Regions from separate parts of the Paenibacillus sp. 23TSA30-6 genome, predicted to be linked through region 1. Evidence: predicted binding sites of a transcription regulator. Region 1 holds the regulator's gene; the other holds the start of a gene.

What was found. Region 1 encodes Rex, which represses fermentation and respiration genes when NADH is low (regulators of the CRP and FNR family bind a similar motif). Its sites were predicted from a motif close to TTGTGAAATATTTCACAA; they were not measured.
Region 2: a site for Rex is predicted at 2,383-2,400, ahead of lpdD (prenylated flavin chaperone LpdD). Genes of this name have one in related genera too.

What each region holds. Positions count from the first base shown of each region.
Region 1 covers NZ_SLTL01000004.1:77,744-90,056, reverse strand. Annotated here, with positions in the region: gene panC (pantoate--beta-alanine ligase) at 1-898, shown strand, start outside; gene panD (aspartate 1-decarboxylase) at 891-1,274, shown strand; gene E0698_RS04920 (tetratricopeptide repeat protein) at 1,357-1,989, shown strand; gene dinG (ATP-dependent DNA helicase DinG) at 2,147-5,014, shown strand; gene E0698_RS04910 (redox-sensing transcriptional repressor Rex) at 5,060-5,713, shown strand; gene E0698_RS04905 (amidohydrolase) at 5,700-7,001, shown strand; gene E0698_RS04900 (cell wall elongation regulator TseB-like domain-containing protein) at 7,039-7,563, shown strand; gene E0698_RS04895 (hypothetical protein) at 7,598-7,891, shown strand; gene E0698_RS04890 ((S)-acetoin forming diacetyl reductase) at 8,429-9,211, shown strand; gene E0698_RS04885 (hypothetical protein) at 9,418-9,633, opposite strand; gene E0698_RS04880 (hypothetical protein) at 9,816-10,349, shown strand; gene E0698_RS04875 (AAA family ATPase) at 10,342-11,844, shown strand; gene E0698_RS04870 (3-hydroxyacyl-CoA dehydrogenase family protein) at 11,981-12,313, shown strand, end outside.
Region 2 covers NZ_SLTL01000014.1:113,199-125,511, reverse strand. Annotated here, with positions in the region: gene E0698_RS14825 (hypothetical protein) at 1-200, opposite strand, end outside; gene E0698_RS14820 (helix-turn-helix domain-containing protein) at 400-1,011, shown strand; gene E0698_RS27345 (hypothetical protein) at 1,146-1,268, shown strand; gene E0698_RS14815 (hypothetical protein) at 1,399-1,986, shown strand; gene lpdD (prenylated flavin chaperone LpdD) at 2,004-2,354, opposite strand; gene E0698_RS14805 (S8 family serine peptidase) at 2,535-8,039, opposite strand; gene E0698_RS14800 (S8 family serine peptidase) at 8,665-10,290, opposite strand; gene E0698_RS14795 (SulP family inorganic anion transporter) at 10,885-12,313, opposite strand, start outside.

The sequences.
Region 1 (12,313 bases):
TGCTGAACGCCGACAGCTCGGCGCAGACGGAGCAAAAGCGGAACGAGGTTCCGCTGCTATACGGCCACATACAGTCGGCTTTGTGCCGACGATGGGGTATTTACATGAAGGCCATGCGAGCTTGATGCACAAGGCGCGTGAAATGGCAGATACGGTGGTACTTAGCATTTTTGTAAACCCGATTCAATTCGGACCTAACGAGGATCTCGATAGCTACCCTCGCGATGAAGCGCGTGATTTAGAGGTGGCGCGGCGTGAAGGTGTGGATATCGTATTTTTACCAACTGTAGCAGAAATGTATCCACAGCCAACCCGTACGAAAATAAGCGTATCTGCTTTGACGGATCGGTTATGTGGCGCTTCCCGTCCGGGACATTTTGATGGTGTGACCACCGTAGTTGCCAAGCTTTTTAACATGATAGGTCCTGATCTGGCCTTCTTCGGCATGAAGGATGCGCAGCAGGTAGCGGTGCTCCAGCAGATGGTGAACGACCTCAATATGAACGTGACCATCGTTCCTTGTCCTATCATCAGAGAGGCCGACGGTTTGGCCCTTAGCTCGCGTAATGTGTATTTGAGCGCGGAACAGCGGGAGCAGGCGTTGGTGCTGTCACAGTCACTGCGCAAGGTGCGTGAAGTGAGCGAAGATGATGTGCAGAATACGTTTACGATCCGTCAGTTATACCAAATGGTGGAGACTACGATTACCTCCTCACCATTGGCTGACATTGACTACATTGAAATCTTAACCTTTCCAAGTCTGGAGCCCCTTCTTCCCAAGCAGCGACTAAGTGATGTCGAAGAAGACATCATTGTAGCGCTGGCTGTAAAGTTTGGGAACACTCGACTGATTGATAATATGAGAATACAGAAGGCGGAGGTGCTTTCCCATGTTTAGAACGATGATGAAATCCAAAATTCACCGGGCAACGGTTACCGAGGCCAACCTTAACTATGTGGGCAGTATTACTATTGATGAGGATCTGATGGAGACTTCCGATCTGCTGGAGAATGAAAAGGTTCAAATTGTGAACAATAACAATGGAGCCCGACTGGAAACTTACGTTATCCCCGGACCGCGTGGTAGCGGTGTGATTTGTCTCAACGGCGCAGCAGCGCGTTTGGTGCAGCCTGGTGATACGGTCATTATTATTTCCTACGCTTCCATGTCGAATGAAGAGGCCAAAACTTACAAACCGACCGTTGTATTCGTCGATGAACATAATAAACCTGCCCAAAAGGCGAACAAGGAAGTACACGCCACGATCATGTAATGAATGGGAGTGCGGATGAAATCCGTCCTTTAAGCGAAAAATGTGAGTGTATTAATCCATCTTTCGTAAGGGCGGGATGCACATGTTCCAGCATGTATTCGCAGAAATGAACAGCATGTTAGATGATATCGTGAAGCATTACCCATCAGCCCAGGGCTCCCGCAGGCAGGAGTTGCTACAGCACTGGAGTTTGCTGCGGAGAATGAGTGACGGAATTATGGATGAATGGCTGGCTTTTGAGGAAAAAATGGTTCGCCTGCGTGCTGCAGGTTTTTCCGCGGAGTCTGGTATGTCGGACGCTGAGCTGCCTGAAAAGGAACTGCCAGCTTTTACTCGGGGTCAAGGGTATTACCGACTGCTCATGTATCCTGAGGCCATCCGCCAATTTGAACAGGTGCTACAGCATTTTCCGAACAGTTGGCAAAGCCAGATGTATATGGGGATGGCGTATTTCCAACTGGAGGACACAGCGGAGGCTGTACGCCATTTTCAGAAGGTGCTGCACCTGACAGACCAGCCCGGGCTGAAAGCGGTCATTTATAATGCGCTGGGCTGTCTTATGGCGAAGCAGGCTGATGTAGAGGAGGCGCAAAAATGTTTTGCTCTCGCGCATCAGTTCGATCCTGCTTTGCCCGAGCCGTTGCACAATATGGAAGCCTGTTTGTCCGGTGCCGGAATGCTTCGGTACGACAGCTCCATGATGACCTGGCTATAGTTGTCAGACACCGAGCGAGACGATGCATACCCACCTCCCCAGGCGGCGTGTGCATCGTCTTTTTTGACTGTCTTAATTTCCAAACAGGCGATCTTCTGCTATGCTGTTATACAGAGTTATTATTTTTGTATGTGTCAAAAGAAAGGATTAAGCCCGAATGAAATTTGCGGTATTGGATTTTGAAACGACAGGCACCCAGTCCGCGGATGACATCATTCAAGTCGGACTTGCAATTATAGATCATGATAACAGCATTTCCCGTGTTTATGGTTCTTATGTGAACCCTGGCAGATCCATTCCGCCTTTTATTACCGGGTTGACCGGGATTACAGACGATGACGTCAAGGATGCTCCTGCGCTCGAAGAGATGATGATGGAGCTTGTGCCTATGCTGGACGATGTCGTGCTGGTCGGTCATAATGTGGCGTTTGATTTTAATTTTTTGCAAAGCGCTTTGGATCGGTGCGGATACTTGCCGTTTACCGGCAGGATTTTGGATACGATGGATTTTCTGAAAATCATGTTTCCATCGCTATCTTCCTATCAGTTGGGTTTTGTTTCTTCTGAATTTGGGCTGGCGCATGACCGACCTCATCAAGCAGACAGCGACGCGTTGGCTACGGCTGAGGTGTTTTTAAAATGTCTGGATGAGCTTCACGCGCTGCCTTTGATTACGATACAGCGGCTCAGTGATTTGTTCGCAGAGGAAGACAGTGACCTCGGATGGTTTTTGGACGGGGTGCGTGAAGACAAAGAGCATGATCCTATTCAGGATTTGGAGGGTCATCAGTTTTTTCGTCAGCTTGCACTGAAGGTGGAGGATTGGACGGAGCTAAATGCCCCTCGCAGAGAGGACGACCCCAATCCGCTGGCAGGTATTTCCTTTGAGGAATACATGGATGATGTGCGGGACAATTTACGTTCATCCTTGAGCCAATATGAGGAGCGCGAAGCGCAGACGCAAATGATTGAGGGTGTGAATCAGGCGCTGAGTGAAGACAAGCACCTGTTGATCGAGGCGGGTACGGGGACAGGCAAGTCCCTTGGTTATTTGCTCCCATCGCTGTATCACAGTGTGAAAAATGGACAGCGAGTCATGGTAAGTACGCATACGATCAACCTGCAGGAGCAATTACGCGAGCGTGATATTCCGATGCTGACCAAGGTGATCCCGTTCCCGTTCCGGGCTGCCATTTTTAAGGGCCGGGGACATTATTTGTGTCTGCGTAAGTTTGAACATAAAATAAACAGAAGAGACTTCGCAACGCCGAAGGAAGATTTAATTACAGCCGCCCAGATGATCGTCTGGCTGACGTTGACGGAAACCGGCGATGATGAAGAACTTAATCTGAGTAATCGTGGCGGAGATTTTTGGGAAACGGTGGCCAGTGATTCCGAGTCCTGTCTTGGTCGTTCATGTCCGTGGTTCCGCAAATGCTTTTATCATCGTGCGCGCCATGAGGCGGGAATATCGGATGTGGTTATTACGAATCACTCCAAGCTGTTCACGGACGTAAAAGCAAGTCATCAGCTATTGCCGAGCTATGAGCATCTGGTGATTGATGAAGCCCATCACCTGGAGGAAGTTGCTGGTAAGCATCTGGGCATGCATATGAAATATTTCACACTCGTGCATACGCTGACCCGGTTGTTCAAGGACAGCAAGAACGGACAATTGCCTTCGCTGCGTCAGCAGTTGGCAAAGTCGGGGCATGAGAAGTCGACGGATTGGGCCTCTACCATCGACCAGTTGTATCCGCTCGTGCTGGAGGTCAAGGAGACTTGGGATTTGCTGAGCGACAAGCTGTTTGACATGCTGCCGGAGCGAAGTGATGCGACACCGGGCGAAACAGGGCAGTTTTCTTCCCGTCTCAAGCCATCGGCCAAGCCTGCCAAGTGGGATCAGGCGGCTGCGCTGGAAAATCAGCTTTATGTAACGATGAGCGAAATTTTGCGCAAGGGCGACAAGCTGATGCTCGATGTGAAGGAAGAACATGACGATTATGCGGCTGACAGCCTCATTACGGATATTACGGGGCTGCTCAAGGATTTGGCAGGCATTAGGGAAAGCTTGCGCTTTTTCATGCGGCTGGATGATGAAACGACCGTATACTGGCTTGAAGCGAGCGGGCAATTCCGCAGCAAGTCGCTGCAATTTTATGCGGTGCCCGTCGATGTGAGCCGCCAGCTGAAAGAAATGTTTTTTGACAAAAAAAGAAGCATTATTCTGACATCTGCTACCTTATCGGTGGATAAGTCGTTTCAGTACATGACCGATCAGCTCGGCTTGCAGGAGGCCGCAGATCAAGGACGGCTGATGACTACGCAGCTCCCGTCACCCTTTAACTACAGGGATCAGGTGCTGCTAGTCATTCCAAGAGATTTCCCGAGCGTGAAGGGCAGTGTAGGAGATGAGCATTTTGTAGATATGCTCGTCAGCTCGCTAGGCGCGACTGCTCAAGCGACGCGGGGGAGAATGCTCGTTCTCTTTACCTCCTACCGTATGCTCCGGCAGGTGTATGAGCCGCTTAAGGAGGCGTTGTCTTCCAGCGATATCACCGTGCTGGGGCAGGGCGTGGACAGTGGGAGCCGCAGCAAGCTGACCCGACGTTTTCAGGAAGCGAAAGCTTCTGTGTTGCTGGGAACCAGCAGCTTTTGGGAAGGCGTCGATATTCCGGGCAAGGCGCTGACGTGTCTGGCTATCGTCCGCTTGCCGTTCCAACCGCCCAATCACCCGCTGCTGGAGGCTAAAAGTGAGCTGCTCCAGCAGCAGAAGAAAAATCCTTTTATGAAGCTGTCTGTTCCACAGGCTGTCATTCGCTTCAAACAGGGATTTGGACGTTTGGTACGTACGGCGAGCGACCACGGGGTCGTTATCGTTTACGATACGCGTGTGATCGAATCCTATTACGGGAAGCATTTTTTGTACTCATTACCGGGACCAAAAATGGAGCATATGCCGACGGAGCAAATGGTGCCCCGCATCGCCGAATGGCTCCAATCCGCCCCGGAGACAGAGGCATAACGGACGGACATCTAAATGTGTCCGTTACAATTAGGGGGAGCAAGTATGAAATCAGATAAAATTTCAGAGGCTGTCGTACGGAGGTTACCCGTATATTTACGTTATCTGAATGCACTGCACAAACGGGAGGTGTCTACGGTCTCTTCCCAGGAGCTGGGACAAAGACTGGATCTGAATCCGGCTCAAATTCGAAAGGATCTCGCGTATTTTGGAGATTTTGGCCGTAAGGGTATCGGCTATGATGTTACTTATCTTATCGAGAAAATACGCCATATCCTGAAAATCGACCAGCAAATTAACGTGGTATTGGTCGGAGCAGGTAATCTGGGGCAAGCCCTTTCGAATTATAATGCTTATTTAAAAGACAATATGAAAATTGTAGCGGTATTTGATGCTGTTCCAGATAAAGTTGGAACCAGGATCAATACGCTGGTCGTACAGCCGATGGATGAACTGGAAGCGACCGTGAAGGAACAAAACATTCGGATCGGGATTATTACCGTACCGGATTTTGAAGCACAGCACGTCGCTGACAGGCTCATTGAGAGTGGGATTGGAGCAATTTTGAACTTTGCACCCACTACTCTCAAGACACCGGCAAACATTCGGGTACATGCCACAGATTTTACAACGGATTTGTTAAGCCTTGCTTATTATTTGGAGGACGGAAAGGAAGATACGCAACATGACAGCGAATAAATGGATGATTAAAAACGGCTCCTTTGCCGTGAACAGACCGGAAGCCGGGGTAATCCACGGCTATATGATCGTGGAGGATAGCCGCATCACCTACATTGGTGAGACTTTGCCAGCGGGTGAGGAAGAGACGGACGCGATTGACGGTAACGGGCTGCTGTTTTTACCTGGCCTGATTAATACACATGGTCATGCGGCGATGTCTTTGCTACGTGGGTATGGGGACGATCTGGCTCTCCAAGTATGGCTACAGGAAAAAATGTGGCCGATGGAAGCCAAGTTTACGTCTACGGATGTGTACTGGGGTACGTCCTTGTCCGTGCTGGAAATGCTGAAAGGTGGTACAACAACCTTTTTGGACATGTACGATCATATGGATGAGGTGGCTCGTGTAGCTGAAGAGTCCGGCATCCGTGCCAGTCTGATGCGTGGAGCGATTGGACTATGTTCGGAGGAAGAGCAGCGGATCAAGCTGGCTGAGGCTGTGACCTTTGCGCGTAATTGGCATGGAAAAGCAGACGGTCGCATTACGACCATGATGTCTCCGCATGCGCCGTATACGTGCCCGCCTGCGTTTATCGAAAAATTCGTACAGGCAGCGCATGATCTGGACTTGCCGTTGCATACGCATATGTCCGAAACGATTGCCGAAGTAGAGCAAAACGTACGCGATTACGGCTTGCGTCCGGTTGCACATCTGGATAAGCTGGGCTTTTTCTCCCGTCCATCGCTTGTTGCCCATGGCGTTCATTTGAATGACGAAGAAATAGCTTTGCTGGCTGAACGTGGTGTAGCGGTTTCGCATAATCCGGGCAGCAACTTGAAGCTCGCAAGTGGTGTGGCAAGAGTGCCTGACCTGCTGCGTGCAGGCGTTACTGTCTCTCTCGGAACAGATGGTCCCGCGAGTAACAATAACCTGGATATGTTTGAGGAAATGCGTCTGGCTGCACTCATTCACAAGGGAGTATCTGGCGACCCAACCGCAGTTCCTGCGGGTGAGGCGTTGCGTCTGGCAACGGAGTACGGAGCGAAGTCGATTGGCTTGAAAGAGGTAGGAGCGCTGGCAGCAGGCAACAAGGCAGACTTTATCGCGCTCGATCTGAATCAGGCGCATTTCCTGCCGCGTACGGATCTCATTTCCCATGCCGTATACTCTGCAAGCGCCAAAGACGTGGCTCATGTATGGGTAGACGGTCGTCAGGTTGTGAAAAACGGTGAGTGCCTGACTATGGATGAGGAACGTATCAAGCATGAGGCCCAAGCCGCCTTTGAAGGGCTGCTGTCGCGCTAATTCAGGTGTCACATCCCCTTAGAGAGGAAGCACAGGTTTGAAAAAAAAGAAAAAATGGATAGCGGTCGCCATTCTGGCCGTCATACTGGTCCTGGTCAGCATTTTCTGGTATTATTCCTACGTTACTCAAGACCAGGTGACCGAGAGAAATGCCGCTATCGTAAAGGCCAAGCAATCGGGTGGTCTGGTCAGCACGACGCAGACGTGGAAGTCGGTGTGGGATCAGGTATACTGGGTAGTTCAAGGGAAAAATGCTCAGAACGAAAATATTATGGTGTGGGTTCCTTTTCAAAAAGTGGAGGGCCAACCGAATGTACCTGTCACAGATAATAGTGGTGTTCATACCGAGCTACTGAAAAACGGAGTCGACGAGCAAAAAATGACGGCGATGATCCAGCAGCAGCTTCCGGGTGCAGATATTGTGAGTCTTCAGCCGAGTGTGTTTAACGGTCAATATGTGTGGCAGCTGTTTTATGATGACGGCAGTCATCATTACTATACCTTTTATCGCTTCTCGGATGGGGGATCGGTGGGGGTAAAGTATACTTTGCCCAATTACTAGAGTGATGTGAGGACTGGCTGATGGTGGTTTGGGAGTGTTAGGGACGCTAGGAGCGCTGCGTAGTCCATTTGATCTTACGATCGCTCTTGCCGCCGGATTTTTTTCGATCAGATTCTTATGGGGAAAATCCGGCGGCAAAGGCGAACGCTTCGCTTCTTCAGATTCAAATGGCCCACTCCGCTGGCTGACCGCTATGGAGTCACTCCAAACACCACTCTTTTTATGGGAGGGGAGTTGGGGTAGGGGGCACGGACGCCGCTGCGCTTATTTCCGTTTTGGGTTTTACACCAAACTAATTCTGTACGAACTGGAAAATCGTTTTTACTAAAAAAGATGAAGACATTGTCTTATAAAAAGAATGGTTGAAAGCTAAAAAAAGACGCAAATGCGGTTTATTCGTATTTACGTCTTTTTTAGCTTTTTTTGTTGGGTAAGTGTTTATCATGGAATGACTGATTGTGTTTAACTTAAAAAATGTTATATAAGCAGAACTCGAAAATGTACATAAAAACGGAGTAGGCGGAATGGTGCTGTACAAGCGGTAGTATTCGTTTTAAAAGCTTTCCGTAGGAAAGCTCGCTTCGAAAGCATCACCTGCCCGGATTTCTACCCATGTGTGCTCATTCTAGAAATCCGGGGGCAACAGCGATGGGAAGCACCATCCGCCTGCGCAGTGACTCCGCATGTATCTTTCAAGCTCAACTATCACTTGAATTTCCCTTAAACAGGTTAAATATGAAGTCTATTACATAGATCATAATAATTTTTTCCTTATAATGGTTTAATTATAGGTGCAGACTAACGTAACCCATAATTTTGTGGCTATGTTATCATGACTACTTGTACAAAAAGGAGATTCATGGACATGGGAAAAGTGGATGGGAAAGTTGCATTAGTAACGGGTGGAGGTCAAGGGATTGGACGGGCTATTGCTTTACGCCTGAGCCAAGACGGCTTCGCAGTGGCAGTTGTAGATTTAAATGAAGAAACGGCGCAAAGTGTTGCTGGTGAGATTACAAAGGCAGGAGGGCGCTCGCTTGCCCTTAAAGTCGATGTTTCCGACCGGGATCAGGTTTTTGCGGCTGTAAAGGAAGCATCTGAGAAGCTCGGTGGCTTTGATGTCATTGTAAATAATGCTGGGATTGCTCCCGCCAAGCTATTGGAGGATGTTACGCTGGCTGATTTTGATAAGCTGTTCCACATCAATGTGACCAGTGTACTTTGGGGCATTCAGGCGGCAGCCGCCAAATTCAAGGAACTGGGTCATGGTGGTAAAATCATCAATGCCTCTTCTCAGGCAGGCCATGTTGGTAATGCCAATCTCGGTATTTACTCCGCGACCAAATTTGCGGTTCGTGCTCTGACACAAACCGCTGCTCAGGAATATGCCCAATACGGTATTACAGCAAACGCATACTGTCCCGGCATTGTACAAACGCCAATGTGGAGCGGTATCGATAAAGAAATTACGGCATCCAAAGGCGAAGCAACAGGGGATGCAACCAAGGAATTCGGCAGCAAAATTGCCCTTGGCCGTCTGTCTACACCAGAAGACGTATCCGCCTTCGTATCCTTCCTGGCAGGCCCCGATTCCGATTACATGACAGGACAATCCCCTCTGATCGACGGCGGGATGATGTTTCTTTAAAGCTTTAAAGGTTGTACTATGAGGTAATAATCAATCCTCTATATACAGTGTAAGGTTAGCTTACAGTATGAGATCTAATTGCTATACGAAAATCTTTGTTTCCGCCTAAAAAAACTAAAAAAAAGACGTAAATACGATAAATTTCGTATTTACGTCTTTTTTCACTGCCACTCTGCGAAGCTTGGCTGAAAGCCAGCTAAGCATCTTTACCTACCCAACTTCCCTCCTAAGGCAAATTCATCTTTATGGCTATGCAGTAGCGGAGTGGAGGATTTGAATCTGAAGAAGCGATAGCGTTCGCCTTTGCCGCCGGATTTTCCCCATAAGAATCTGATCGAAAAAAATCCGGCGGCAACAGCGATTCGTAAGATCAAATCATTCCCGGAGCGTCTCCCACCACCATAACCAAAGATTTTGCCCACTCACAACTCCCCCACACATTGCCTTCGATATTAGATATACGTTATGATATACTATAATTTATAAGTGATAGACAAAAATGATAGAAAAAGACCTGCTGATCCTGTAGATCATGCATTCTGGTTTATGTGTTGACATTCGTCCCGTTTCTTCTGTGTTTTACATTTTGAGAGGAGGATGTTATTTGAAATTACGTGCAGTTCCTATCGTTGTTGCCGCGGTTCTGGCAGCATCGCTGTTGTTTGGAGGATGGTTTATTTACCGTCAGTTTACAATGCAGAGTCCTCTGGAAAAACTGGTTTCCCAATATCCCGGCGTCACAAGCGCTCAAATAGATATTAAACCGGATCAGGTTGTTTTGAATCTGGATCTCAAACCGCAGGCAGATGTCGCCGGATTGGTCAATGTAGTTAAGCAAAAAGGACAGTCCATCATTGGCAGCCGTACAGTTAAGCTGGAAATTGCGGATCATTCCAGTCCAGCGTTGAACCAGTGGTGGTCTGAGGCCATGTTTTCGGTAGCGGAAGCGATGGAAAATAAAAAATACACCCAAATTTCATCTACCGTCGAGCAGATGAAAAAGAAAAAAACCGGTATCGAGGCCGATACCGATATGGATTCAAACAACGTCTATATCCGACTCAGCGAAGGCAAAGCGACCAAGTTCATCGTTTTGCCACGTCAATCTCAGCAAATGGGGGTATGGCCTAATGCCTAGATGGATCAAGGAAGCACTAATCGGCATTGTGCCGGTGACCATTATATTTCTCATTTTTATCGGGGTGAATATCATCCCCCTTCTGATTGCAGGCGTGATGCTTAGCGGCTTGTTAATGCTCATGCATGCACGTGGAGGCTTGGCTGTAGGGGCCGGGCAAGAACGTAAACGCAAAAAGAATGGCCCGGACAAGCTGACTTTTGAGGAAATCGGTGGGCAAGAAAGCGCCAAGCAGGAGCTGCGCGAAGCGCTGGATTTTTTGAATCGGCATGATGAAATTTCCAAGTTTGGCATTCGTCCATTAAAAGGTGTTTTGCTTACAGGCCCTCCGGGAACCGGGAAAACACTGATGGCGAAGGCAGCTGCGCACTATACCAATTCTATATTTGTTGCCGCTGCAGGCAGTGAGTTTGTTGAAATGTACGTAGGTGTTGGTGCAGGCCGTGTCCGTGAGCTGTTTCGGGAGGCCCGCACTCGTGCAGCCAAGGAAAAGAAGGAAAATGCTATTATTTTTATTGACGAGATCGACGTGATTGGCGGCAAGCGTGAGGGTGGACAGCAACGTGAATATGACCAAACCTTGAATCAGTTGCTGACTGAAATGGATGGCATCTATTCAGCAGATACTCCGCGCATTTTGATCATTGCGGCTACAAACCGTAAAGAAATGCTGGACAGCGCCTTAACGCGTCCGGGGCGTTTTGACCGTCATATTCAAGTGGACTTACCTGATAAGAAGGGCCGTCTTCATATTCTTAAAATCCATGCCAAAAACAAACCGATTCAGGAAGATGCGAATCTGGACAAAATTGCTGAGGAATCCTACGGGTTTTCCGGTGCACAGCTGGAAAGTGTCATGAACGAAGCGGCAATCTATGCGATGAGACAGGAACAGGAAACGATTGCGCAAAAGCATCTGTCGATGGCGATTGACAAGGTGATGATGGGTGAGAAAACGGATCGTGAATCAACGTTGGAAGAGAAAAAACGTGTAGCGATTCATGAACTGGGACATGCTATTATGGCTGAAATCGTTCGTCCGGGCAGTGTCAGCCAGGTAGCGCTCAGCCCGCGTGGGAAAGCGCTCGGCTATGTGCGGCACAATCCACAGCAAGAGCATTATTTGTATACCAAGCAGTTCCTGGAGGAGCAGATCATGATCTCGCTCGCAGGGGCTACGGCGGAAGAAATGTACTATGGCGGTCGCAGTACAGGCTCTAGCAACGATTTTGAGCAGGCGCTGAACATTGTTCATACGATGATGACTTCCGGTTTGACTTCACTTGGCATTATTAACATGGAAATGGTAACGAAAGAAGAGCTCATGCGCGAAAATGGTGAGATTATGGACGACCTTCATAACCGTACTTTGGAGATGCTCGAAAAGCATCGTCCAGTGTTCGACAACTCTCTTGACATCCTTATGAAGGAAGAAACCCTGTCTGGGGATCAATTTAGATGTCAATTTAGTGAAAATGCTCTATTACCAGCATAATTTTTTATGCTGGTTATTTTTTTTTACTTTTAGTCCGTGCTAAGATATTATTAGCTATTGGGACATAAACATGTATTTTTCGACAAAGAAGGATACAATATAAGAGAGTGACCAGGAAAGGGTGGAGTAAAGAACCATGCAATTTAAAAAAATCGGCGTCATCGGCGGCGGCACCATGGGACAGGGTATTTCTGAAATGCTCGCGTCCAAAGGAATTGATGTGCTGTTGGTAGAGCAGACACCAGAGAAACTAGACTACGCCTACAATATGATTGAAACGAGTCTGGACAAGCAACTGGAAAAATGGGCTATCACACAAGCGGAGAAAAAATTGATTTTATCCCGAATCCAGAAAGTTTCCCATTTGGCTGAGCTTGGAAGCTGTGACATGGTCATTGAAACCATTACAGAAAATCTGGACGAGAAGAAAGCTGTTTTCCAAGAACTGGACTATGTGTGTCCAAACAAC
Region 2 (12,313 bases), on a different contig from region 1:
GTGTTATCGTTTCCGTTTTCAAATACTTGAATTGCGTCTGACACATGTATGCCGATCGTCTGCCATTTACGATTGAGGGCATCGGTAATATGATAATAGTGCAGTTCTGCTTCTTCGTCGCCTTCTTCTTGCTCCCAGACCATTCCCATCCGAACAATGTTTTTAATGGTTTGCTCATTGGCTTTGATTTTATTAGTCATAAAAGTATCATCCTCTCTTTTTCGAGTTTCATAAAATGGTATTTTTTTATAACTTCTGAGGTTATGTATTTATAATAAATCACAAGTTATACATTGTCAATGTATTTTATAACTACAATAGTTATAAAATACATAAATTATTGTCGGCAATAGAGTTATCAATTATAATGAGAGCAAGAAGTGAACGGGGGAATGGTTGATGTTCGAATTCAGGCTAGCCCAAGCCCTAGAGCAGGTAGATTTGAATATGAATAAACTGGCAGTATTAGCAGATGTACGCCCAAACACCATAAATGATTTGGTCAATGGAAAAGCAAAGCGTATTGAATTAGAGACATTAGACAAGATACTATACGCATTAAATCAGGCTTCTATAATGAAAAATGCAGGTAAATACTTTCTTGTTCAGGACATATTACAATTCACTACAGAAAATAAGGAATTTGCAACACTTCAAGAAGAACCATTAATGTCGGACGATGTTTTTTTGAAAATAAGAGATATATTCATGAATGACTCTGTTGGTACGAATATCAGTGGATTTGAAAATCCAAGCATACTAGAATTTCTTCTTGTGTATGAAGATCATTTTAAAGCAGGAATTTATAGTCTTCCAAATGACAATGAATACGAAAGTCGTATTAGCACTGCTTTTCTAAATATCGAACCTATATTAAAAACATATGGTTTGATCGAGTACTCAAAGGTGAAGGGATCAGAGACATATGTATATCGCCCGAGTGAAAAAGGAAAATACTTTCTAAAACTCTTAAAGCAAAATAATATTAATACGAAAGAAAGAAGACCTTAGCAATTTTGGTCTTCTTTTTATTTTTAACATACCTTTAACTTTACAAAGATGCTAATTCTGAAAAACCGTAGCTAAAGTGCCCTTCCTCAGTCAACACAGAAGTTATATTTAAAGATGAGTCAAATGCCAGAGAGGTGGAGAAAAATCAACCAAAAATGTACATAGAAAACGGAGTAGGCGGAATGATGCTGTACAAGCGAAGCGGTGGCGATGGGAGCACCATCCGTCTGCGGAGTGGCACGATAGGTAACTTTTAACTTCAGTTTGTATTATAGAGACTCACCTCACGTACATAAGCACTTTTCGAGGTGATCGGGCATATAGTATTTTACCTATTACTTGATAAAATGCGCTCCCTGAGAGCATCCTGCCAAGGAGGTCGGAGCTATGGTATATCGTGCAACATCCCGCAGAAGGTGTTCGCCTCACAAACGCTTAAATGCTGACATGCTCAGGAAAATATCCGCCGCCATGCTGCCATTTTACAAGGCCATTGCCACCCGTCGTTCTTTCGCCGTCCAATGGTCACGTGCTGTAGTGCATGGCAATTTGGATCGGATGAAGGCCCTCCTCTGCTCGGTAGCACCATTTGCTGCCAAGCAAGGACTGGGCACGAACGGCATCGGCTATTTTATCTCCTTTTTGGCCCATCCACCAATGCTGTATTATACGAACGGAACGACGATTCCACCCGGTACAGTGCAGTTTACATTTGAGCCGAGGGTTCACCGCGCCATCGCCAAAGCCGTTTTTCCGCTGTATCTCGAATTGGCACGCAATCGATGCTTTGCTTCTGCTTTAGCCAAAGCCATCAACCAGAAAGACCAGCGTGCGGTTACTCTGATGATCCGCAGCTTGATTCCATCCACTGCACTGAAATCCGTACAAATCGAGGATCATGGCTTTGCGTTGCTTTTTAAGTATCCTTACAGTAAATATCCATACCGAAATCTGCTCATTCAGGAGTTTTCTTAAAAAGGTCGCTACAATCGTTACAGACATTTTTGCTTGAGTTGATCGATCAGCTCTTTACCCAATTGTATAGCCATTTCCGTCAACATTCGGATTTCGTCCTTCGTTACATGGTCCATATGCGCCCCGCAGCAAATTGCAAAGTTACCCGCAAACTCTTTTCGCAAACGAACGGCAATTTCTTCGGTAATATAAAATTCCTTGTGGGCTTGCAATTGAACGGTTTGAATTGGCTCCAGTCTGGCGCCTGCTGTAATCGTTCCCAGATGGGGCTGATCGCCGCCGGAAATAAGTACGACTATGTCCTCTCCCATAAAATAGGCATCCAGCACAAGGCGGATACGCCCGCTTTCTTTTTCCAAATGAATCATATGATTCTCTCCTGTCTAAAAAATAGTATTGTGAATAGATTCACTTTATATGTTTCTATTCATTCTATCTCTTCCAGACCTATTCCACAATTCAAAAATGACCCACAGCAGACCTCCGTAAATGGTGGCTTGCTGTGGGTCTTCTGTTGTTATTTTAAAAGAAACATTCCATGCACCTTATTAACGAATCGTGATGGTATGCGCAGCTTTTCCGCTTGCGCCACTATTATCTGTCACCGTCAACTCCACGGTATACGTTCCGGCTGTGGTAAATTTATGCTTTACCTTGGAACCGGACGCTGTATCGCCATCGCCGAAGTTCCAGCTATAGCTGACGATTTCACCGTCTACATCACGTGAAGCTTTTCCGTTAAACTGAACGTTCTTGTTCTTCTTGGCTGAATCATTCGCCTGAATGATCGCAACTGGTTTCTCGTTAGAGGTCGGTGGATTCGGATCAGGGTCCTGTCCTCCACCCTTCGTTACATACAATCTTCCCGGTGCTTCCGTCTCCACTTCATTTCCTGCTGCATCCCTTACCCGGATCACGATGACTCCGCCTTCCAGGCTCAGAGAAGAGGAAGTGAAGTAAGTCCCTTCATAATGACCTGACGAAGTTTCGTTTAACGGAATTTCGTTTCGGGCCAAGGTGGTCAGATTGAAAGGCAATTCCACACGGAAGGATGCCTCCAATGCGGACGCACTGTCGAAGGATACCCGCACCGGCTGCCCTGGAGTGATACGCACATCCTCAGCAGGACTGATATTTTCCAGCTTCGGCAGAGCTGAATCGACATACACTGAACGGGTAACCGTCGTTACGTTCTCGGCAAGATCCTTGGCCGTTACCGTAATTTGATTTTCCCCTTCATTGATAAGCAGACGCTTGTTAAAGCTGCCGTCACTTCCAAATTCGGCTGGCTCACCATTAATCGTTAAGTCGGTGAGGAACTCGTCGTAAACCGTACCGGTTACACTGACGACACCCGCATTTGTACGAGCTCCTTCATCCGGCGAAGTCAAGATCAGACCCGGTTTAGTCTGGTCAAGTATGACGACCACAGGTTCGGAACGATCTGTTACTTTGCCGTATACCGCTGCCTGAACACTCAGTGGATTGGCACCCGGTTGAAGATCGACCGCCAGACTGAACTGACGATCCTTCACCTTGGTTGTGCCAGCCAGTTCATTACCGTTAAAGAGCTGGATGTCCGCCCCGTCTGCCGGGGAAGTACCTGTAACTGTGATTGTCTCTTCCTTCGTATACGTTGCCTTGGTCGGTGTTGTAATCGTTGGCGCATTAACCGGATATCTGACGATCGCCCGGATCATGTAATTGCCCTCATCCTCCGGTGATTGGCTCCATGCGCCGCTTACACCTTGCCAGCTACGAAGCGCATTGGGTCCACTCTCGTCTGTAGCAAGACCCGGAGCTTGCGTGCCTGCGCTTGGCTGCGTATAGACGATATAGAAGTCGCCTTGAACCGTTACGGGTTCAGGGAATTGTACGGTCGTCCACTGTGTTTCATCCCGAACGGCTGTACCGTCAAATGGACCAGCCAGCAGACGTCCCGGTGCGCCTGCTGCACCAGAGGCATCATAGACGGAGTATTTGAACGCCGTTCCTCCCGGATTCGGGAAGGCTGAATTCCAGAACAGAAGCGACGCTCCTGTCACTTGAGCCACCTCTGATTCAGGTGTCATTCTGACTGCCCAGGAGTTGCCTGCCGCGTTAAAGGCTCTGGCATTTTCTCCGGTACCGTCATCGTAAGCGATGCCCCCCTGGAAGCCGATAAATGGCTTCAATGTGACATTCGCTTCCACACTGCCGTTCGGAGGTGCTGTGACCGTGACACTGTCGCTGTAATAATTTTCTGCTGCAATGGATAATGTATAGGTCCCTTCCAGCACATCCAGCGTAAATTCTCCAGCCTCATTGGTTTCTACCGGAGCAATGCGTGCATCCTCCAGCACAAGCACTTTCGCTTTTCGGATCGGTTCACCGGATTGCTTATCGGTAATGACTCCGTGAATCGTACCATGAGGTACCGCCTGGAGACTAAAGTTCGCTCTGATTACTTTATTATTCTCAATCGTGACCTGCTTCGTTTGAGGCTCATAGCCATAGGCTTCAGCCTTCAGCGTATAATCGCCAGCTACGTGAATGAAGCTGTATTTACCTGTGGTCGGATCGGTTTTCACCGAACGTCCAGTTTCCAGTACGGTAACTGTGGCGCTTGCAGGAAGACTTTCGAGACCGACACGTCCACTGTCCACCGTTGTTTCCTTCGGCTTCACTTTTTCCTGGAATTCACTCTTTTCGGTGCTTGTAATTTTGTACAGCGGGAATTGTTCTTCCGCTTTTTCCAGTTTGATATTCGACTCAGGTACTACATCCTTGGTCACTGTCGAAGCTGGAATGCCCAGCACACGGAAATCGTCAATGTACCAACCGTTTTTGTTCACACTGTTATCCGATTTCAAGCGGAAGCGAATTTGAATCTCATTGCCGGTATAGCTATCCAGATTGTAGTAAACTGGAGTCCATTTTTTCCCATTGGTGTTATGAGAGAATTTGCCCAGCTCGGTCCAGGTGTCGCCATTATTTTTGGACACTTCCACATAACCGAAGTCATAGCCGGACTCAATTTCAAACCAGTGGTTGAAGGTAAGTGTTGCGTTCCGCACACCATTCAAATTCATTTTTGGAGAAACCAGCGAAAAGTCAGCTCCGCTCTCATAGTTACTATCGAGATCGGTTGCCCATACGTTTGGTCTGGATACTGCACTTTCTGGTCCCACTTCTTTGGGGATGCCACGTTCCCATTCATCCTTGGTACCAGAATGAGTCCAGCCGTTATCCAAGTTGCCGTCAAATGAATCGCTATACAGCGTATCCGGCACTTCTACTCTCAGTGAAGCCTCATTCGACTTAGCTCCCTCGTTACCACTGTAATCCTCGGCCGCCACTGCATAATGATAGGTCGAGCCGCTGACCGTGATCGTATCGGTGAAGCTCAGTCCAGAGGTTGTACCCAACGAAGTGTAATTTTTGCCCGATTGGGTGGAGCGATACACTTTGTACTGCTTCACGTCTTCATCGGATGAAGCATTCCAGGCCAGCGAGACGTTGCCGACTGTATCCGCTTCGGCAGTCAGATTACTTGGCGCGGCAGGTGCAACGGTATCCGGCTCCTGAATCGACAGATCGTCGATATACCAGCCATCTTTTACAACCGTATTATCACTTGTAAAGTTGAACAGAAGGTATACCTTCTGACCTGCAAATGCTCGCAGATCGAGATATTGTGTTTTCCAGCCGTTGCTGGTGCCTGTAAATGATAATACCTGCTCAAATGCATTCTGATTGTTGGTGGTGGCTACATACACCTTGCCGAAATCAGAATTGTTTTCAAGATCGTACCAATGCTTGAAGCTAACCAGTGCCCCTTTCGGGCTTTCGGTCAGATCAATTGGAGGAGCCATAAAATAACTGTTGGAATTGGTCTGGTATTGGCCTTCGAGATTGGTCGCGAGGACCTTCGTTCCCGAGTGTGCACTACCAGGGCCGCTTACCGGGGTTCCCCATTTCCAGACACTACCCTGTCCACCGACATTGATACCGGCAATATCCTTTTCAAAATCCTGTGTGTAGCCAGGTTTGACGCCTTTGGAGACATTAACCTTGTACACTTCGGTTTCAAAACCGTTATTGCCGTAATCATTCACGCGAATATAGTATTCCAGACCGGTGCTATCCACCAAGAAAGTCGGAATGGACGCTTGATATGTACCATCTTTGCTGTCGCCGGAGGTCCGTTCCAACGGAATATATACATAGTTTGACGTACCCGCTGTTCTGGCAAATGCCTCAACCGCTGCCACGCCGACATCATCTGTCACATGAGCGGTGAGATGTACATCCACACCTTCGAATACCGCAGCAGGCGGTGTATGCTCCAGAACAGGTGCTTCCAAATCGTCTCCACCTGTTACGACTTTACCGGATACGGAGCCCAAGCCCTGAACGACAGAGCCGACTGCATCCAGCGCATTAATGACACCATGTCCGTAGCCATTGTTCGGAGAAGTCGGATATGTGCTATCCGTGCGTGGTGTAGCTGTATTTTCCAGAATTTCTTCCAGTTGATCCACGGTAAGCGAATGATTCGCTTGCAGCAACAGAGCCGCAAGTCCCGCTACATGAGGGCCCGCCATGGAAGTTCCGTTATATCCGCCTTTATAGGCACCTCCAGCAACGGATGATCGAATATTTACCCCCGGTGCGGAAACTTCGGGCTTCACCTCGCCGTATGGCGACGGTCCCAGCAGTGAAAAGCTGGCCAGCTTGTCATTGAGATCGGTTGCTCCAGTGGCAAAGGATTCCGGATAGTTAGCTGGATTCGCTACCGATCCAGGACCGCCCGGATTGGAAAGGGAAGTATTACCTGCGGAGAATTCAGGGAATATCTGTGCATCCCGCCATGCTTGAACCACAGGTCGGAACCATTCATCGAGGCCGGGTCCGCCGCCCCACGAATTGTTCACCACGTCCGGTGCAAGCTCGGGATGAAGATTGCCTTGGGCATCCCTTGGCGCAAGCAGCCATTGACCGCCGTCGAGTATAATCGCATCCGTCGTTTCCGGATTAAAAATCCGAACGGCAATCCACTTCGCGCCAGGCGCAACGCCGACCCGGTTCGTTCCATTTTCCTCGGAGCCGACCATCGTTCCCATCGTATGCGTACCGTGGGAATCCGCTTCCTGATCGACCGGCAACGTCGCATGACTATGCGGATCGTACCAGCTCAGCTCGGGATTCACGACATTGCCTGCCGCGTCCAGACCGCGCCATTTGCGATGCAGGGCCGGATGAGTATAGTCTACGCCTGTATCGAGATTGGCCACGACGATTCCGGTTCCGTCGATTCCTTGTTCCCATACTTGGGGTGCATTAATATGGGATATATTCCATTCCACGGTAGATGGGTCTACAGCGTTCTTACCTGCATTGCCTGGCTTCGCCGATGTTTTACTATCGTCCTTTTCCAGCCCTACCGCCTTCTCTGCCGTTGCAGATTTTGCCGTGTCTGCTGTCGCTGTTTCAGCAGTTTTGGCGGCTGTTCCCTCTGCCTGCTTGTCAACTGTCACCTTTTGCAGATAACGTGTTTCGTTCGGCAAAATTTTGTCTACCTCTGGCAGCTGTGAAATATGGTCCAGCACCTCCTTGGTGCTTGTGACTGCCAGGGCATTGACAATAAAGTAGCTTTTATATTCCTTCACTCCGCCGCTCTCTGATTGTTTATCCAAATAATTTTCAAGCCCGTATTGGGTTCTTGAAGCGGTTTCGCGCAGAGAGCTGATCACGTTGCTGCGGACAGCCATTTTGGCGGCAGAGGGTGTTATTTTCTCAAGCGAGGCCTTTTGGAGGGCATTTTTGGAAACCTTGTTCGTGTCTACCTGTTCTTTTAATTTGACCAGATAGGTTACATAGTTGTTCTCCTCAAACTGTTTGGTCAGTTTAGGGGATACCTTCGCGGTCGTTACCTTGTGCGCAGTTGATTTCAACTCCAGCTTGGAGCCATCCGGTGTGTTATTCGCCAAAGCGGGTTGAACAAAAGAAAAGGCCATAAGCAAAGATAGTCCGATAGATAGTGGTTTCTTAAATCGTTTAGGTTTAATCAATTACTTCTCCACTCCTTTTACTAGGTTTAATATTTCTGGTATAACCTGTACGAGAGTAAGACCTCATGCCTTCTTGCCTTCACATCAAATCTACGGGCTGCACAACATGATATGGTTGGCAACCACCTCCTTCATAGAATATAGAGGTCATCATTTTGCATCATTCGATCCCCAACGCTCGAAAGTACAATTTGAAAAACGATTTGGATTTTCTTAGGTGAGTTTATTTCATAGGTGAATGTATTTCATAGGTGAATGTATTTCATAGATGAGTTTGTGAATCAAAGATAGCGTGCGATGAAATTCAGCAGATACCAAGGAGAACAAGCAGGAGAATGTCGAAGAGAGAACATGCTGTAACACGACATGTTATATCGTTACATTTTATATTAAAAATTGATATAAAAACATATATTATGGATAGTATAAAGTTATCAAAACAGATATACAAGTGATTTTTTTGCAATTTCCTTGAAATTTATAATTTTTGTATTTTCTATGTACGAAAACCCCTTTATAGCGGCTGCGTAAATGTTGCATTACACGGTTAGCAGGTGTATGCAAATCTCTGGACGAGCCGCTTCAAGGGATTTCCGAGGTCTTTCTAAAACACGATCAGACCATTCTAGTTAAGTACCGAATTGATCGCAGCCAACGCGTCGATCAGGCCATATCCATAGCCGTTATTCGGTGAAGTTTTATATTGGCTGTCTGTCAGCGGCGTCGCTGTTTTCGAAATAACATCCTCCAGTTGATCCACTGTCAAGGATGGCTTGGCCTGGAGCAGCAATGCCGCTAATCCGGCCGTATGCGGGCCTGCCATGGATGTACCGTTCCAGCCACCCTCATAAACTCCGCCAGGAACAGAGGAACGGATGTTTACGCCAGGGGCCGATATCTCAGGCTTCACTTCTCCATATGGCGAAGGACCGCGCAGCGAGAAGCTGGCCAGCTTGTTGTTAACATCAGTCGCTCCTGTGGCATAGGCTTCCGGCAGGTTCGCCGGATTAGCTACCGATCCAGGTCCGCCCGGATTTGACAGTGTCGTGTTGCCTGCGGAGAACTCAGGGAAAATCTGAGCCGCTCTCCACGCCTTGGTGACTGGACGATACCATTCATCCAGACCAGGTCCGCCACCCCAAGAGTTATTCACCACATCCGGTGCAAGCTCAGGATGCTTCTTACCATTTTTGTCTACTGGAGCCAGCAACCACTGGCCTCCGTCCAGCAGGATGGAATCTGTCGTTGACGGGTTGAATACCCGTACGGCAATCCATTTGGCACCGGGAGCAACACCGATTTCATTCGTACCGTTACTGTCCGAGCCAACACTCGTCCCCATCGTATGTGTACCATGTCCATTTGAATCTGTTGGCAGTGATGCTCCGTTAACCGCATCATACCAGCTCAGCTCTGGATTCACGACTTGACCGGAAGCATTCAAGCCGCGCCATTTTCTTTTCAGCGCCGGGTGAGTGTACTCTACGCCTGTATCGAGATTGGCAACGACAACCCCTTTGCCGTCAATGCCTTTGGCCCAAACCTGTGGTGCTTTAATTTTGGAAATATTCCATTCGGCTCGGCTCGGCGTTACAGCATCCTTATATACGGATTCCTCCACGGATTTTTGTGCATTCTCTTCCGTTACAGCCGTGTCTACAGCCGCTTGATCGGCAACCGCCTGTTCAGTTGCCGGTTCCCCGACTTCTGGCTGGGCATCCTTATCTATTTCAACCTTTTGCAGCTCGCGCGTTTCATCCGGTAAAATTTTGTCTACCTCAGGAAGCGTGGCCAGATTGTCCAGTACCTCCTTGGTACTCGTTACCGCAAGTGCGTTCACAATAAAGTAGCTCTTATACTTTTTGACGCCTCCGTTATTGACTTCCTTCTTTAAGTATTCTTCCACAGGCTGTTGAGATTTTTCAGCAGTATCAATGAGAGAGTTCACAACCGTTGTACGCACAGAAAGCTTAGCGGCAGCGGGGGATATCTGGTCTGCGGAAGCCTTTTGGAAAGCATGCTTGGCAACCGACTCTGTATCTACCTGATCTTTTAATTTAACCAGATAGGTGACGTACTCGCTGTCACTGAATTGCTGGTTCAGCTTGGCTGAAACCTTGGCGGAAATGGTCGAAGCTCCTGCCGCGGTGGTTGTGCTCGCATCTCCGTACACCGGAGAAATCAGAGAAAAAGCAAGAAAAGCAGTAAAACTAGCCGATAGCGTCCTTTTGATATTTTTCGACTTAATCAATACTTTCCATCTCCCTTTACTTGGTTTTGTAGTTCTCAAGAACAACCTGCCGACATCCGCGTGAAAAGCTCACAAAATAGCCTTTGGTCCTCACCTCCTTCAAAAAATATAGATTCTAGCATGGAATCCATAGGTCATGATTCTGTGGTGAACAACCAAGAGGGCAGGACCGAAAGAAACAGTAATCCTTTGGGCAAAGGTGACCGCTGATGCTCGTACAGCACCATTCTGCCAACTTCGTTCCCATGTAAATTTTTAAAATTCAGCTTATATCGCTTTGGAAAAAGTGAGAGAAAAACGTGAAGAAAAAGTAGGGTAGGAAGCTAGAAGTTATCGAGGGGTTTAATATCTGTGCATTAAAAACCAAATTAAAACAAAAGAATGATACAAATGGTATCTTTTGAATCTAGTATAATGTCATAAAAACAGATATACAAGCATTTTTTTGAATTTTTTCCCTTTTTCTTAGAAAAGCAAAAAACCTCTTCCGTTTTTACGAGCAGGTGCTAATCTTGAGGGTGCACTGCTAATCGTAAAAATAAAAGAGATTTTTCGGCATTCGTTCTGCACTCCAATAGAAGAGTTCAGAGAGGGCTATCTGCCGCTGTTTACAGGTATGGGAGCCGGAACAGCTCCATCCGAAATGGATGGTTTTGATAGTGCTTTCGATCTGCCGCATAGAGCAGCACATTCCCGAAAAGCCATTTGGCTGCACCCACGACATGTATCCCGATCCACCAGTGTTATGGCTGCCGTGAGGGCTTCTCCTGTATGCTCGAAAAAATGATTATGTCCGATCATGTCGTAACATCCGGTTTTGTGAAGTAATGCCAGAGGCTGCGGCTGAAGGCCGGAAACAAGCACCGTTCCACCGGATTTCCGATATTTCTGAATCAATGTGGTAAAGTTAGATTCTCCTGTCATATCCATAAAGGGAACCTTACCCATACGCAGCAGCAAAATCCCTTGCTGGCGGTTAGCCTGACCTCCCATCTCCGAATTTTCCAATGCCGAAGCGGCACCAAAAAATAGAGGGCCTTCCACACTATAAATCGCCACCTGCGGGCAATCATGCTGATCTGTAACCATATGCGCGCCGACTTTTTCATGCTTGACAGAAGGATCGGGTAACACCTTATCCACTGAAAGTGTACTGCTCATACGCTTGACGAACAGCACGACCGCCAGAATCAGACCTACTTCAACAGCCGTGGTCAGCGTCGTAAATACCGTCAGCAAAAAGGTGACAACCAGTACGATAGAGTCGGCTGTCCGTGTCTTGAGGATGTGTGCAAAATGTTTGCGCTCGCTCATATTCCAGGCGACCACCATCAACACCGGAGCCATACTCGCCAGCGGAATATTGGATGCATACGGAGCAAAAACCACCAGAATAAGCAGCACAACCAAGCCGTGTACAATACCCGACATGGGAGACACGGCACCACTGCGGATATTTGTGGCTGTGCGCGCAATCGCCCCCGTCGCAGGAATGCCGCCAAATAGCGGTGTGAGCAAGTTGGCAATACCCTGTCCAACCAGCTCACGATTGCTGTTATGCCGGGCTCCCGTCATGCCGTCCGCAACCACCGCCGAAAGCAGTGATTCGATAGCTCCCAGCATTGCGATAACAAGTGCGGGCGGCAGCAGCTTCACAATTAGGTCCCAGGTCACGCCTGGAACATGCAGCTCAGGCAGAGATGCCGGAATTGCGCCGTATGCGGAGCCGATCGTTGCCACCTGACCCGGAAAAAGCCAGGCTGCCACCAGCGTGGATAAGAGCAGGCCCACGAGTGAACCGGGTACCTTGGGCCATTTTTTAGGCACCAGAATGAGGGCGGCAAGACAGATACACGCCGTCAGAATACTGTACACATTCAGTGAAGGCAGGCGATGGACCAGCTCTGCCATAGAAGGCAGAAACGTTTCATGCCGCTCTACTCCGCGCAAGCCGAGAAAGTTAGCAATCTGACCGCTGAAAATCGTCACGGCAATGCCCGCCGTAAAGCCAATCGTTACTGGC